One region of the Pseudobacillus sp. 179-B 2D1 NHS genome, then DNA from elsewhere that is predicted to be linked to it. Evidence: riboswitches for the same ligand, from Rfam matches in the RefSeq annotation. Region 1 holds a riboswitch; the other holds the start of a gene.
What was found. A riboswitch is a leader RNA that binds a small molecule or an ion and turns the genes downstream of it on or off. The one in region 1 is predicted to bind FMN.
Positions count from the first base shown of each region.

Region 2: another riboswitch for FMN. It lies ahead of ribD (bifunctional diaminohydroxyphosphoribosylaminopyrimidine deaminase/5-amino-6-(5-phosphoribosylamino)uracil reductase RibD); the one in region 1 lies ahead of ACH0BF_RS05635 (ECF transporter S component).

Region 1 is NZ_JBIQDP010000004.1:90,458-94,987, forward strand. Features, by position in the region: gene ACH0BF_RS05620 (response regulator transcription factor) at 1-42, shown strand, start outside; gene ACH0BF_RS05625 (ATP-binding protein) at 39-1,811, shown strand; gene ACH0BF_RS05630 (hypothetical protein) at 1,918-2,106, shown strand; FMN riboswitch at 2,237-2,367, shown strand; gene ACH0BF_RS05635 (ECF transporter S component) at 2,518-3,093, shown strand; gene ACH0BF_RS05640 (methyl-accepting chemotaxis protein) at 3,270-4,530, shown strand, end outside.
Region 2 is NZ_JBIQDP010000001.1:57,695-62,224, reverse strand. Features, by position in the region: gene ACH0BF_RS00420 (bifunctional 3,4-dihydroxy-2-butanone-4-phosphate synthase/GTP cyclohydrolase II) at 1-941, opposite strand, end outside; gene ribE (riboflavin synthase) at 964-1,611, opposite strand; gene ribD (bifunctional diaminohydroxyphosphoribosylaminopyrimidine deaminase/5-amino-6-(5-phosphoribosylamino)uracil reductase RibD) at 1,617-2,705, opposite strand; FMN riboswitch at 2,855-2,996, opposite strand; gene ACH0BF_RS00405 (hypothetical protein) at 3,156-3,377, opposite strand; gene ACH0BF_RS00400 (hypothetical protein) at 3,506-4,186, shown strand; gene ACH0BF_RS00395 (GH25 family lysozyme) at 4,220-4,530, opposite strand, start outside.

The DNA.
Region 1 (4,530 bases):
GTATGGGGAGTAGGCTATAAATTTGAGGTCGTAAATGAATGAAGCTTTGGAGAAGTGTAGTAGGGAAACTGTGGATGACGATTTTGCTGCTCGTTTCTTTTGTTCTTTTCTTTCTTACCATTTTGTTGCTGGAATTCTTTGAGAATTATCATACGAACGAAGTGGAGAGCGGATTATCAGAAACAGCGGTAAAAATCGCTAAGGTAATTTCCGAACATGAAGACAAAAAAACAGGAATGGAAGTAGCCTGGGAGCTGGTGGATGAGCCTGTTCATGTCATTATTGCTGAAAACAGAGAGACTTTTCATTATTCACCGAATGATTCGGCCCTCAATCGACTCAAACGAAGTGAGATAGTGAATCACCCTATATTATCTCGTGTATTTACAGATAAAAAGAAAGTAAAAGCAGAATTGGAGGTAAATGAAGACGGCCGGACCAATCGCCATGAGAACTCAATTGCTATTGCTGTTCCACTCGAAATGAAGAAGGGCCAGGGCGGCGCTGTTATCATTTATCAATCTCTTGAAGTCATTAAAGAAACCTCTCATCAAACGACGAAGCTTATTCTGCTGGCTGCTGGCATTGCGATTTTTTTAACGACGATTTTTGCCTTTTTCCTGTCAACGAGAATTACAGCTCCTTTGCGTAAAATGAGAGAGGCAGCCAATGAACTGACGAAAGGAAACTTCGATACGACGGTTCCTATTTTAACGAGTGATGAAATTGGGGCGCTGGCCACTTCGTTCAATCAAATGGCAAAGCAGCTCAATCACAATATTCACGCGTTAAACCAGGAAAAAGAGCAACTGGCTAGCATCTTGAGCAGTATGGCTGATGGCGTTATAACCTTTAACCGGGACGGCACGATCTTAATTACTAACCCGCCGGCAGAACGATTTTTGCAAAATTGGTATTATGAAGTGGAGAAAGAAAACCCAAAGCAAATGATGCCTTCGCTCGTCGAAGAACTCTTGAAAGAGGCGGTTCAAACAGAGACCGAAAAAATTGGCGAGTTTTCTATTCAAGGCCGTTCTTATGTCATTATTGTTAGTCCGCTTTATAATGGGAAAAACGTTCGTGGAGCGGTTGCTGTTGTTCGTGATATGACGGAAGAGCGCCGGCTTGACAAGTTAAGAAAGGATTTTGTAGCGAACGTTTCTCATGAGCTTCGTACGCCGATTTCTATGCTTCAAGGCTATAGCGAGGCAATCATTGATGATATTGCTGCTACAGAAGACGAAAAAAGAGAAATGGCTCGAATCATTTATGATGAGTCACTGCGGATTGGCCGGCTTGTCAATGAGCTTTTAGATTTGGCACGGATGGAGGCGGGACATATTTCTTTGAATCTAGAAGAAGTGGATTTTCCAGCGTTTATTCAGCGGGTGACTGATAAATTCCAAGGGATTGCCAAAGAAAAGCATATTGATTTAACGTGGCAGATTCCTAATGAAAAAATATTAACTAAATTGGATCCTGATCGCATTGAGCAAGTTTTAACCAACTTGATTGATAATGCTTTGCGCCATACACCGGAACATGGCTTCGTAAAAGTGAGCTATGAGTTAAAAGCAGATGGCCATCATATATCCGTCCAGGATTCTGGAGCGGGAATTAGCGAAGAGGATTTGCCTTTTGTGTTTGAACGCTTTTACAAAGGGGATAAGGCCCGGACAAGAGGCCGTTCTGGAACGGGGCTCGGCCTTTCCATTGCAAAGAATATTATCTCCGCTCATAATGGCAGCATTAAAGTACAGAGCAAATTGGGACAAGGAACCATTTTCTCATTTCGCCTGCCCGGAGAGTAAGTAATTTACCGCTTTGCTTGTTTATCCAGAAAAATAGTCATACTGGAAACGCTTTCCGTCATACAACTAAAAGGGCAGCAAAAAAGCAAGTTGGAGGCGGTGCACCATGAAAGACTACATGAAACGTTTTATGATCGCTTTGCTTATGGCTTTGTGTGTTAGTTTGTTGATGATCGGGGGAGGGCTTGCACAATCAAGAAATGAGAAAAAGCAGTCTCTTATCCATAATAGTCACTTGGAGGAGATAGCAGGAAGGGTACATACAGATAGTGTGGCTCGGCAGCAAAGTATGTAAATCTAGGTTATTAGCAAAAGCAAGGGGCTGCCCCCCTTGCTTTTTTTTTGGGGGATTGTTATTATTTAATTAAATCTACTGGTCGTTACTTGTTGTTGTAACAGGTGAAGGCCGCTAGGAAAAATCTTATATTCATCTTCGGGGCAGGGTGAAATTCCCGACCGGCGGTATGGAAATAATCGTTTCTAAGCCCGCGAGCCGCAAGGTTGATTTGGTGAGAAGCCAAAGCCGACAGTATAGTCTGGATGGGAGAAGGTGAAGGTCTGCCGGCGTTCAAAATGTGCAGATTTGAACGTTTATTTGAGTATGACTTTTCTCCCTCAAGCTACTAGCTTGGGGGTTTGTTGTTCCTCAAGGATTTGGCAGCCTTTCTTCTTATGAATGATGAATGAGAAGAAGGAGAGAATTGTTGTGAAAAAAATGAATATCCGTATGTTGACGTCTGTGGGGTTATTGAGCACGCTTTCTTATTTACTCATGCTGCTGAATTTTCCAATTCCCCCGTTTCCAAGCTTTTTAATGATTGACTTCAGCGACATTCCTGCACTAATCGCTGCTATTATCTTTGGGCCGCTTGCTGGTATTATGGTAGAACTAGTGAAAAATATTTTAGACTTTTTTATGACTGGAAGTCCGACCGGTGTGCCAGTCGGCCACTTAGCCAACTTCGTTGCTGGCATTGCTTTTATTCTTCCGGTTTATTATGTATATAAGAAGTTTGAGACGAAAAAAGGCTTAACTTTTGCTTTAGTAGGTGGAACGGTGTTTATGGCAGTTATGATGAGCGTGTTAAATTACTATATTGTTCTTCCTGCTTATACACTTTTCTTAAACGCACCAGCTATGAGTGCGCCGGAGACGAAGCAAATGGTCGTTTCAGCTATCCTGCCTTTTAATATTGTTAAAGGAATTTTAATGGCTGCTGTCTTTATGCTCATTTATTCCCGAATTTACGTTTGGATGCGTAAACAAACAGCTGTCTCTTAAAATGTTACTAATAATAAGCTCTAAAAGTGGATGAAAAGACTTTTAGAGCTTTTTTATATGCTCCCATGGACCTGTGTACCAGTCAAAAAGTTCTTGAATGTTATAGTGCAAAGGGTATAATTATCCGTAGAAAATAGACATTTATACGGAAGAAAGATGAAGTGGAGGAGCAAATAGTGAATTTTTCAATAGGAAAAAAGTTATACTCTGGATTTATTGCAGTTTTGGTGATTTTAGTTATCGTAGGGGTTATTGGGTACCTGGCAGCTATCAAAATTGATAAGGAATACACGTTCTTGCTTGATGACCGTGTAAAAAAGATAGAAATGGTGAATGAAGTAATTACCATAGAAAAAGATATGTCTATCAACTCGCTCGCTTACTTTGCCTTTTCTGAACAGCGGGATTTGGACGCAATTAAGTCAAAACAAGAAGAATTTGCCAACATACTTAGTGAACTTAAACAGGCAACTAAACAGTCAAAGACTAAGGAAATATTAAATGAACTAGAAGAGGCGGGCGCCCGATATAACGAACTTACTTCTAAAGTCTTTGAAAGCCAGGAGAAGGGCCTGGAAGCTGAAACAAATAAATATGTCACCGAGACTAACGAAGCGGAAGAAGCATTAAAAGATAAAGCATTGGAATTAAAACAAGTGCAGATGGAAGAGGTGAACGAAACAAGAACGGAACTAAAACGTTACGTGGTGGCAACAAAAATATTTTTAATTTTGCTTGTAGCAGCCGGAACGATTTTAGGAGGCGTTATTGCTTATTTCATAGCACGATCGATTACAAGACCAGTCAGAAAGGTAACAGCTGCCTTGAAGGAAGTGACAGCAGGTAATTTGCAGGTAGACAAGCTGCGCATAAGAAATAAAGACGAGGTTGGAGAAATGGGAATGGCCTTCAATCAGCTGGTAGAGGATTTGCAAAATATCCTTGGCAAGGTTAATCAATCTGCTCTCCAACTATCTGCCCAATCTCAGGAATTGTCAGCTAGTACAGAACAAAGCGCTGCTTCTTCGCAAATGATGGCAAGTACAGCGGAGGAAAATATGAAAGGAAGCAGCATGCAGCGAGAGCTTATTAGCGAGGCAGTGGTGTCTATGGAGGAAATGTCAGAGGGGATTAAACAGATTGCCGAAAGCAACGAAAACATGCTTCATTCTGCTGAAGTAGTAGAATCGTTAGTTGGCCAGGGAGAAGAGGCTACTGAGCATGTATCTGATCAAATTGAAGATATTCATGTGTCCATAAAAGAAACAGAAGAGTACATGAAAATTTTAGAAAACCATGCGTCTGAGATACAGAAGGTGACCGGGTTAATTACCGCTATTTCTGAGCAGACCAATTTGCTCGCCTTAAATGCGGCCATTGAAGCGGCGCGTGCAGGGGAAGCTGGAAAAGGCTTTGCTGTCGTGGCAGAAGAGGTGC
Region 2 (4,530 bases), on a different contig from region 1:
TCATAGCCCTGTTCCTGCAGCTTGTACGCCTTCAGCTTGTTGATCAAACCGATGCCACGGCCTTCCTGCCTCATATAAAGCAAGACGCCGCGGCCCGCTTCTTCGATTTGCTGAAGCGCCGCATGCAATTGAGGGCCGCAGTCACAACGGTAGGAACCGAAAACATCGCCTGTTAAGCATTCCGAATGAACACGGACAAGCACAGGAGAACCATCGCTTACATCACCTTTAATAAGGGCTACATGGTCTTTGCCCGTCAAATTTTCCGTGTAGCCAACCGCTTTAAAGTGGCCGAATTCTGTCGGCAGCTCAATTTCTACTTCCCGGGTAACCAATGCTTCCTTCTTGCGGCGATATTCAATTAAATGTTGGATGGTAACGATTTTCAAATCCAACTCTTCCGCCATCGCGAATAAATCCGGAAGTCTTGCCATCGTTCCATCTTCCTTCATAATCTCACAAATCACACCCGCACCTTGATGGCCGGCAAGCAGCGCTAAATCCACCGCTGCTTCTGTATGGCCGGCCCGTTTTAATACACCGCCTTTTTTGGCAATGAGCGGGAAAATATGGCCTGGCCGTTTAAAATCGGCAGGCGCTGCATCCTTCTTCATCATTTCCTGAATCGTTGCTGCCCGTTCAAAGGCGCTGATCCCTGTGTGAGTCGATACGTGGTCAATGCTCACAGTAAATGCGGTTCCGTGGCTGTCTGTATTATGATCAACCATCATATTTAAGCCGAGTTGTTGGGCTTTTTCTTCTTCCACTGGTACGCAAATGAGGCCGCGGCCCACCTTCGCCATGAAATTCACCATTTCGGCATCAGCCAGGTCTGCCAGGCCGACAAAGTCGCCTTCGTTTTCGCGATCTTCATCGTCCACAACGATGATGACTTTCCCATTTCTAAGGTCTTCCAGTGCTTCTTCTATCGATGCAAACATCTTTTTCACCTCGTTTGTATTATTAGGCAAAGCCGTGTTTTTCCAACAGCTCCATCGTTACGTTGGAAGCTGGTTTTTCCGCTTGCCGATTCATCATTCGCTCTACATATTTCGCAAGCATGTCACATTCAATATTAACTGGATCACCGATCGCTTTTTTCGCTAAAATCGTTTCCTCTTGTGTATGCGGAATGAGCGAGATCGTTATTTCTTTTTCAGACACATAAAAAATTGTTAATGATGTTCCATCTAGCGCCACCGATCCTTTCGGCATCAGGTAAGGCGCCAGCTCAGCCGAATAAGTGATATCCACATAAAGCGCATTTTCAACTTGTTTCTTGCCCGATATTGTCCCGACACCGTCTACGTGGCCGGAAACGAAATGACCACCAAAACGGCCATTCGCTGCCATCGCCCGTTCCAAATTCACTTTTGATCCCCGATTTACTTTGTTCAAGGAAGTGTCCTGGAACGTTTCCGGCATAACATCAACCGTAAAACGCTCAGCGGTAAAACTTGTAACGGTTAAGCAGACACCGTTCACCGCGATGCTATCCCCGAGCTGGACATCCTCCAGCACTTTTGAGGCCGCAATTGTCAGCTGCATCGACTGGGTCCGGGCAAGCACCTCTTCAATGGTGCCAATTTCTTCGATAATGCCAGTGAACAATATTGTCACCCTTCTTTCCGTGAAGCCGTAATCTTAATATCTTGTCCGATCATTTCCACCTTATCAAACGTTAATGGAATGGACTCATCCATCGTTGGGAATCCTTCTCCCCCGAAAGGAGTCGGCGCGATTTTGCCGCCAATGAGCTTAGGTGCCATGTAAATGATCAGTCGTTGAAAGGCTTTTTCCTGGTAAAAGGAAGCATTCACTTCACCGCCGCCTTCTACGAGCAGCGTCATGATCCCTTCCTCCCCTAATTTTTTTAAAAGAAGAGGGATTGGAATATCAGCCGTTTCCAAGCGAATCACATCAGCGCCTGCGGTAATTAACGCTTCTTCTTTGTCAAGAGAGGCTTCGTTGCCACAGATAATAAGCGTCTCGGCTTCTTTGTTTTCGATTACTTTTGCAGTTATAGGAGTACGTAAATGTGTGTCTAAAATGACTCGAATGGGGTGTTTTCCTCCGTGGGGCAAACGGGTAGTAAGGAGAGGGTTGTCCTGAAGAACGGTATTCACACCGACTAAAATCGCATCATGCTCATGTCTCAAACCATGAACATCTTCTCTTGCCGGCGCATCTGTTATCCAGCGGCTATGACCTGTGTAGGCGGCTGTTTTGCCATCGGCTGTAATGGCTGTTTTCATTGTGACGAAGGGGGTGTTATGTTCAATAAAATGAAAAAACGGTTGTAACAGGTGATCTGCGCGGTCCTGGCAAATGCCAATCTCCACTTCGATACCGGCAGCTTTCAATTTCTGGATACCTTTTCCGCTCACCTGCGGATTCGGGTCCATCGTCGCGATAAAGACCCGCTTGATTCCGGTTGAAACGACAAGGTCTGCGCACGGCGGCGTCTTTCCATGATGTGAGCAAGGCTCCAACGTAACATACAAATCAGCTCCCATCGCTTCTTCTCCGGCGGCACGAAGCGCATGAACTTCCGCGTGGGGAGTGCCTGCTTTCAAGTGAGCGCCCATTCCAATCACACGTCCGTCCTTCACGACTACAGCGCCAACCGGCGGGTTCGGAGACGTCTGTCCTCTGACGCCCTCCGCAATCGACAAGGCTAACTCCATATATTGTTCCTTTAACATTTCGCTAGTCCTCTCTCTCCATCCAATAAGTATTTTCGTCCAATGAATGGTTTACAGCCAATAAACCAACAAAGCCCCGTATATATAAAATATACGGGGCGTAAAAGGCATAGCCAAATAAGCATCTTAAAAATCCATTTTTAAAATGCCTCATCCTTCTCCCATCCAGACTTTCACTGTCGGCTTCGGAATTTCACCGAATCCACCGCTTTCAAACGAACGCGGGTCACGGACTAAGAGCCATTGCTCATCACCGCCGGTGGGGAATTTCACCCCGCCCCGAAGGATACACTATTCAAGTTAATTCTTATTATTACTCTAGGAATACGATTGTGTCAAGGTTTTTAATCTTCCCATTATGATTAATTCGAGTCAAAAAAGAAGGTTTTTGATGAATTTGGTCCCCAATTGGTCCCCATGGTCCCCAATAAAACAAAAGAGCCATTTTCTTTATTTTTTTGTTGGCAATGCCACAATCTCAAATGCTTCTTCTAATTGATGTGCTGCCATTTCCACCAATGATCCGTCTTCTAATACAAGAAAAAGCATGGCTCCTTCTATTGGCTCCAAATGTCTCAAAAAGAGCCCTGTCTTTCTGCATCGAAGATTTATATTATTTTCACACCTGAATTTTTCCAACTCTTTAAAGTCCTTAATACTATTCAACGACAATAACATCCTCTCCTTCACATGATATGTAGAACTATATAATCAAATAATTAGAAAAAATTTCTAATTATTTCTTCCCAATCCTATTTTACCTGATAAAATAAACTTATAAATAAAAAAGGAGGAAAGAAATGAAGAAATATTTAAAGGTACTTATATCTATGGTCTTATTACTTGTCGGTTTTACAGCCTTTCATTCAAATGCAGAAGCAGCGAAAAATCCGATCAGTCCTAAACAAAGCCGAGTTACATACACATTGAAAGATGCAAATGGTGTGGCTTATAAAGTGTATTTTGCCGGGGTTAGAGAGAAAAAGGCGATTGCCTCATACAACCGTGGTGATTGGGCGCATGTTTGGGCCGGTGCTAATGAAGGAGATTTACTTTACAGAGGGAATTACACACTCTACACACAAAAGGTTGGAACAAGCCATATCAAAAAGTCTAGTCATTATTTTAGAGACTACACATTAAATGCAACAAAGAAATCTGTTCATATGTACCCTTCTAAATACAAGGGACAACCGGACATTCTGGCAGTTGCGGAAACGGACAGTGAGTATTGGGAGAACGCCGATTGGTATTATATAAAGAATGGTGTTTTAACTCATATTACTGGAGCTGCTTATACTCTTAGAGCTCAAGTATTAAGAAAAAACGAGTTTCTAATCAGTTGGTATAGTGTTGAAGACAATAAATGGTTTTTTAGTGGAGCGGTCTTTGATCCCACGAAGAATGTACTTCAAACAGCTGACACAGTTTACAATAAACCAAATGTAGTAATTAGAGACTGGAAAAAACACTGGCAATAAAAATAAGCTCCACTCAAACGAGCGGGGCTTTTCTTATTGTTCTTGCCTGATTTGCGGATTAAAACCAAACTCTCGTCTAATATCTTGCTGAGCAATGGTTGCAGATTCAAGGGTTTCAAATACACCGGTCCAGATACGCTTTTCTTTGGTAAATGGCTTATAACCTAACTTTACACTGATCAACTGTGCCTGCTTTTCTGCCTCTTTCTCGGTTTTAAAGACACCGGTATAAATCCTATACTTCCCTTTTGTGACAACAGCGGCCTTTGTCTCTTCCTTATTCAAAAACCATGACAGCCGTTTGTTTCCTATCAGTTGATTTAAGTCTACATTTCCTTTTATAC